2 regions of the Flavobacterium ginsengisoli genome follow, and region 1 is predicted to be linked to the other one. Evidence: riboswitches for the same ligand, from Rfam matches in the RefSeq annotation. Region 1 holds a riboswitch; the other holds the start of a gene.
What was found. Region 1 has a riboswitch for cobalamin ahead of P5P87_RS21605 (TonB-dependent receptor plug domain-containing protein). Riboswitches for the same ligand answer to the same signal wherever they lie in the genome.
Positions count from the first base shown of each region.

Region 2: another riboswitch for cobalamin. It lies ahead of P5P87_RS05970 (TonB-dependent receptor); the one in region 1 lies ahead of P5P87_RS21605 (TonB-dependent receptor plug domain-containing protein).

Region 1 covers NZ_CP121110.1:4,556,932-4,560,351, forward strand. Annotated here, with positions in the region: gene P5P87_RS21605 (TonB-dependent receptor plug domain-containing protein) at 1-1,653, opposite strand, end outside; cobalamin riboswitch at 1,681-1,890, opposite strand; gene cobC (alpha-ribazole phosphatase) at 1,956-2,489, opposite strand; gene P5P87_RS21615 (adenosylcobinamide-GDP ribazoletransferase) at 2,474-3,259, opposite strand.
Region 2 covers NZ_CP121110.1:1,307,358-1,310,777, forward strand. Annotated here, with positions in the region: gene P5P87_RS05965 (TonB-dependent receptor domain-containing protein) at 1-463, opposite strand, end outside; gene P5P87_RS05970 (TonB-dependent receptor) at 375-1,565, opposite strand; cobalamin riboswitch at 1,690-1,893, opposite strand; gene P5P87_RS05975 (DUF4440 domain-containing protein) at 1,941-2,318, opposite strand; gene P5P87_RS05980 (YybH family protein) at 2,401-2,847, opposite strand; gene P5P87_RS05985 (hypothetical protein) at 3,083-3,420, shown strand, end outside.

The sequences.
Region 1 (3,420 bases):
ATAAACAAATCCGTTGTAAAGAATTTGATAATAAGCGCTTATTTTATTTCTAGAATATGAAACTGCTCCTGTTGCTTTGTTAAACGGAACAAAAAAGATCTGATTTTTAGTTTTTTCATCCTGAGAAACCGTGTAAGCATAAGTAGCATTTGCGGCAAAAATGTTTTTGCCATAACTTTTTTTCCAACTCAGCATGGTTTCGGTTCCATAACTGTTTACTTTATCTTGGTTTTTAGGAGTCCAAATACCGTTTGCGCCTGGAACCCATTGCAGCATATCGGTAATTTTCATATAATAAAAATTCTGCGTCCAAGTCAGGTTTTTGAATGTAAAAACATTACCAATTTCTCCCTGATAAGAACTTTCGGGTTTTAAGTCTAGATTTCCTCCTGGATTCCAATACAAATCATTGTAAGTTGGAATTCTAAAGTTTCTAGAAACATTCAGTTTTAAATTGTACCAATTATTGAATTTATAAGAAGATCCTAAATTGAATAAAACTGGAGATTTGTAATTGTCTGTAAATTCTTTTCTAACCCCAAGTTCGTTCTTCCAGTTAGCGCCAAAATCTTGTCTAACCAACAAAGCGACAGAACTGATTTCACGAATATGGCTTCCAAAACTAGTTCCGTAACCATTTGTTCGACTGTAATCTACAATTCCGTTTATATGTGTCTCTTTAAATAAATGATAATCGACGTCAAGCTTAGTAATCAAGTTCTCCGTTTTTCCGTATGTATAATTTTTTAAAGAATTATCGGCAAAATATTGATAGTTTTCGAAAATGTAAGCGGTTTTGAAATTAGTCTTTAATTTTCCAAAATTTCCGTCGTATTCCAATAAATTTCGGTTAAAACCATTTATGTATTTGCTTTTCGTTTCAGATTCTGTAACCAAAGAAGTATTGCGGTCAGTGTTTGAAGTCTGGCTGTACAGTTTTAAAATATGATTTTGATTGAATTTATAACCCACATTGGCATTTAACGTAATAATATCGTATTGCCCATTTTGGTTCCATCGCTGTTCACCTCTCCATGTATAGCGATCTAAGTATTTATAATCGTTTGTTGAGCTGTTTTTAGAAAAGCCAATTTGGGTACTCCATTTTTTATTTGAAATAGAAGTTTTGTAATTAATCCCAATTGTATTAAAACTGCCATAATCTAGTCTTAAATTATTCTCAAAACGATTAAAAAACAACAAATCGTTGTTTAAATGCACAGTACCTCCAACTGCGCCGCTTCCGTAAATTACACTTCCACCACCTGCTTTTACACTTATTGAATTATAATCTGAGCCCGAAATAGTATTAAAATCGGTACTTCCGTTCATTTGAGAATTAATGTTTATTCCGTTCCACATAACAGCTGTTTGCGAAGAAGTTGTTCCTCTAAAAGAAACCGTAGAAAGCATTCCTCGTCCATATTCTTTAAAATATAAAGTCGAATTAAAGTTCAATAAATCGGTTAGGAGCGCCTCGTTTTTATTGATTATAGAATCATTCAGTTTTAAAACAGATTGTGAAGCCGAATAGGTTTTTAAATTCTTATCTGAAACAAAAACTTCTTTCAGACTGGTAATAGAATCGTTCTGCGCCGAAATAATCTGGCACACAACAAATAAACAAAAAGTAAAAAATCTTTTTAAAGTCATAATTTCTTCACTCTTTTTCCCGAGAGTTTGATATTTGTTATAAAGGCAGGTCTCCTGGCTTGCGTCTTGCTGTTTACCTTCCCATCGCGCGCGGCGTGACAGTGGTTTGTAGTTTACAGCAAGCGTTCGTTTTTTTGAACTTAGCTTACAGTTGCGGGTACAGCTCAAGAATTATACTTGATTCCCTTTTAATGTATTTTTTAAATTAAAAACACAACCTTAATTTGTCGCAAAGATAAAGTTAAAAATATTGATTATTCAAATTTGTTTTAGGTTTCATGAAAAATTATAAATAATTAGCATTAAAAACTGATTTTTATAACTTCTCCGAAATCAACTTTATTATTGAAGGCGTCTTTTAATGGAAGCGAACTCTGATGGCATAAAATGCTTCTGATGATTCCTGCATGTGCAACAATTACAGTTGGCTGATTTATTTTTGAAAGTGTTTCCGACAAAAAATGGCCAACTCTTTCATGTAATTCAATAAAAGATTCTCCGTTTGAAACCTTGATATTCACGAAATCTTCCATCCAAGGATTGAGCTCTTCTGACGGAATTTCGTTCCAGCTTTTCAATTCCCAATCACCAAAATTCATTTCTTTTAAGCGTTCGTCTTCCTGATACGAAATGGTTTTGATATTTTCTTGAATGTGCTTGGCTAAAATAACACAACGTTTTAATGGACTAGAAAAGATAATCGCCTCTGAAGGTAATTCTGAAATGATTCTGCTAAAAATTTCCTCAAAAGGTTTTGCAATATCAACATCTGATTGTCCGTAACAAATTCCTTTTTCACAAACTGTTTCGGTATGACGAACTAGATAAATTTCCATAAAAATAAAATGCTTAAGTAAAATACAACTTCGCAAACTTGCTGTGTTGCGCCAAGGCAATCTCCAGTATAACCATCAATCCATTTCTGAAAATAGCGCGCTAGAAAATATCTCGTTATGAAAACAGGAATAATAGCAAGCAGAAATTTCAAATCGAAATAAGAAAATACAATTAACGGAACTAAGCCAAAAAAGAAAGATCCAAAAACTTCTTTCCAAGTATATTGTTTTGCAATTGGTTTGCTTTTGCTCGAAGCATCGTCACGAGAATATTCGTGTGTGAAAATAATGCTTATTGCGGCAAGTCGACTCAATGAATGAGCAGAAATAAACAAAAGGAAAATGAGAAGAATATTATTTGCAAAAAGTAAAACGGATTCTGCAAGCAATTTAAATTTTAGTAAAAAAAGCAAAACCAATCCGATTGCTCCGTAGGCTCCAATTGCACTGTCTTTCATTATCATTAAGATTTTTTCTTTAGTCCAGCCTCCGCCAAAACCATCACAGACATCTGCAAAACCGTCTTCGTGAAAAGCGCCTGTGGTTAAAATAGAAGTAATGATTGCTAGTATGACAGCAATTTCTGAAGAAAGAAAAAATGAAAAAAGATAAAAAGCTAAAAAAGAAATACCGCCAACAATCCATCCAATAAATGGGAAATATCTTGTGGCTTTATTTAAATAATCTGGATGATGCGTAATGTTTTTTGGACATGGAATTCTGGTGTAGAACATTAAACAGGTGAAGAAAATGTGTAGTTCTTTTTTCATTTGATTATGATTGTTTGGCTAAAGCCCTTTTTGGGAGCAAATTTATAACCTCCAGATAAATCTGGAGGCAATTCAAAATAAAATTAAAAAAAAGATTTCTATGAATTGCCAACATCTTTAGATGTTGGTTTGTTTATAGTTACTAATAAAGGCTTTAGCCA
Region 2 (3,420 bases), 2.2 Mb from region 1:
AACGAAATAAATTTCCTGTTGGAGCCGCAATAATTTTATCTTTTGTATTGGTGTAATAAGCATCTGCCTGAAAAGAAAATGTATCGAAAAAGCCTTCCCTAACGGGGAAATTATACGTAAAACCAACATCATACTGATTCATATATTCTGGCCTCAAAGTGCTTGAACCAACCATTGTATAATACAAATCATTGAATGTTGGCATTCTGAAAATTCGTTTTGCAAAAGCTCTTAAATTGAAATCGTACTTCTTAAACGGTGTATAACCTATAAATATAGCAGGAGTAAATTCGGTTTTGTTGGGTGCTTTGGCATTGTATTTTACTTCTTCGATGACGCGGGTTGCAAGTACATTTCCTAAAACTTTAAAACCTTCATATCGATACGAAGTGGCAAGAGAAACTAAAGCGGTATAACGCTCGCGGAAAAGAAAACTGTGTCTGAATACCTCTTCTAGTTGCATTTAATTTATTGTATTGAAAATCGGTCGACAGCGAAACATCCCAAGTTGGTAAAATGCTGTACATATTAACAGCCGAAAAATAAGCTTCCTGCTGATAATAACTATCATCAGATTGTGCGCCTTCGGTTACGGTTTCTCCTAAAACATTGGTTGTGTCTCTAGCAATATAATGCGTGTAATCGTAAGCAAATTTTCCTTTTAGCTGAAACTTATATTTTTCAGAAACGTCTTTAACTAAGGAAGCCTGAGAGAAAAAATTCTTGTCAAATTGACGAAAACCATCTCGAAACTTATTTTCTACAATAGCTCCTGGAGCGCCTCTTTCAGAATCGTAATAATACACTTTCGCGTCCCAAGCTCCTTTATTTAGTTTCCCAAAAAGCCCAGATTCAAACCTAAAAGCTTCAATATCGCTATTCCATCGCGTTGCTGTAGTATCGTAGGCAGTGCTTCCGTCTTGATTTTTTCTTTTGTATCTAAATTTATATTGTCCATTCGACTTAATGTATTCAGAGCTTACACTCATACTGACTTTATCGCTCAGCTTTTGTTCCCATCTAAAAGAAGGATCGTGATAATTTATAGACATTGTTTTGTAACGAACCAATAGATTTGTTTTTTTATTGCCCGAAAAAGATGGGCGTTTGGTTCGTAAATAAATGGCAGAAGCAGAAGCAAAATCTTTAGCCGATTGAAAAATTTCACTTTTCTGGCCATTGTACATCGTCAACGATTCCATGTCGTCAAGCGAATACTTTCCTAAATCGGTTACACCGTTTTGAGCATTTCCAAGCTGAATTCCGTCATAAAAAACACCAACATGATGCGTGCCCATGTTTCGAACATCAACGGTTTTAAGTCCGCCGACTCCTCCATAATCTTTAATTTGAGTTCCGGCAAAATAACGAAGAGCATCTGCGACATTATGAGTCGCGAGATTTTCGAGCAGAACACCCGAAAGGCTTTGTACAGGAATTACTTCCTGATATGGTTTTCCTTTTAAAACAACTTCTTTTAAAACCCGCGAACTATCAGTCACCGCTTGAGAATGAAGCAAAAAAGGAACAAGTACTACAAAAACAGAAAATAAAGTTTTCTTCAAATTACACATCACGATTTTATTAAATAAACTTTGCGTGATGCAGTAATTACAAAAACATAGAAATAGGCCAACTATCCTAAATAGCAGGTCATTATCTTGTCATCAACTTCATACCACGAAAGTTTTAAACTATGTGATCGTGGCAGGTCTCCTGACTTATTCTATCTTTAAACGGCCTTCTCACCCCGCAAAGCGGTACAATGGCATTAGTAATGTTTAAAGACTTATATAGAACTTACAGTAGCGGGTCTGTTCAGGATTTACACCTGATTCCCTTTTAACTGCTTTTTCTGAATTGAAAAAACAGACCAAAATCAGTCGCAAAGATATAACTCAACTATGGCGTCTGCAAGTTAGAAGTCGGTTTTTTAGTTTTTAATCATGATTAACCATTTGTCTAAAAAGCATTAACGTTCCTTTTTCGTTTCTTTTCCAGACGTTTATACTTTTTCCTTTAACGTTTCCGTGGTTGGTTCCGTCACGCCAATCGACATTATAAAATCCAAATTCTACAATGGCCTTTTTTGTGACAATAACTCCCGAAGTCTGAATGGAGATTTGTTCAATTTTTAAAGTTCCAGGTTTTTCATGCTCTGTAAAATAAGCTGTAATATCTTTTTCTCCAGAAAGAATTGGCGTATAGTACGTTAAATACATCGCATCTGGCGTGAACATTTTTGCATGCTCTGCTCCCAGTCTATTCTGAACCAAATTTTTAATAGAACCGTTTCTTTCTATTACTTCATTAATCAATTTGTCTGACGAAGTGTACTCTTTTGTTAAAGGAACTGTTGTGTCATCAATTTCAGGAATAAATCTATCATCAAAATAACTATTAGCACCCCAAATTTCTGCTTGCGATAGTCATTTTATTTTTAGACGTTTTTTTCCATAAAACCATATATTTTCCTAAATAAGCGTACGGTTTTAAGTCTTTTAAGTGCAGGTTTTCAGTAAAATTTCCAATTTCTAGAATATAATTTCCAAAATCCTGCAATTCTAAAATAGTCTTTTGAAAAGAATTGACTTTTGCCTGATCTAACCATTGTTCATAAAACGCCGCAATCATTTTCTTTCCAACTCTTTGCCTATTATGTTCTGGCATTAACACAGATTGATCTGTATAGAATTTTAGCATCATGTCCTTATTGTTTTCAAATAAGGCACTACAAAAGCAAGCATTATAATCTTCAATTTGTTTTCTAACATCTGAGTCTGTTTTATTTTCTTGAGAAAAAACACTAACTACAAAAAAAAGAAAGGCTAAACTTAACTTAATCATATCTTATTACATTTGATTAAAACATAAAGATACAACATTGATAATCAAAATTTTAAAAACACAAAATTGCATTTAAAAACTGCTTCAGCAGAAACTTGTTTTTATAAAATATAAAGTTAATTTTTAGAAAAATTACATCTTATTGGGCAATAATTAGTTCTATAAAATGTTTATATAAAAGATTATGATGCATCTAATCTTTACATCAACCCTTCAAGATTAATATATACAAAAGATGAAAAAAATATTTTTTATAATTGCCTTTATTTCTTTTTCACTGCACAGTTTTGCACAGGAAATCGATAATAAATTCAAGCCTATTCCGGCAAAAGACGCCACAAAAAAAGAAGTTGTTCCTCCTAAAGAAGCAGCGCCAAAAGAAAACCCGCCTGCTCCTATTGAGAAACCTGCACCGTTACAAGTTAATCCAGACGAATTGTTTAAAGATCAAAATCTATACAAACCAGAGGCTAATGTTGAAGGCATTTTTTATAGAAGAAATCAATTTTTAGGCAATTTCAACACTACAGCGGTTACATCAACTATTATGTATCGCGATGCAGCTTTTGTAGA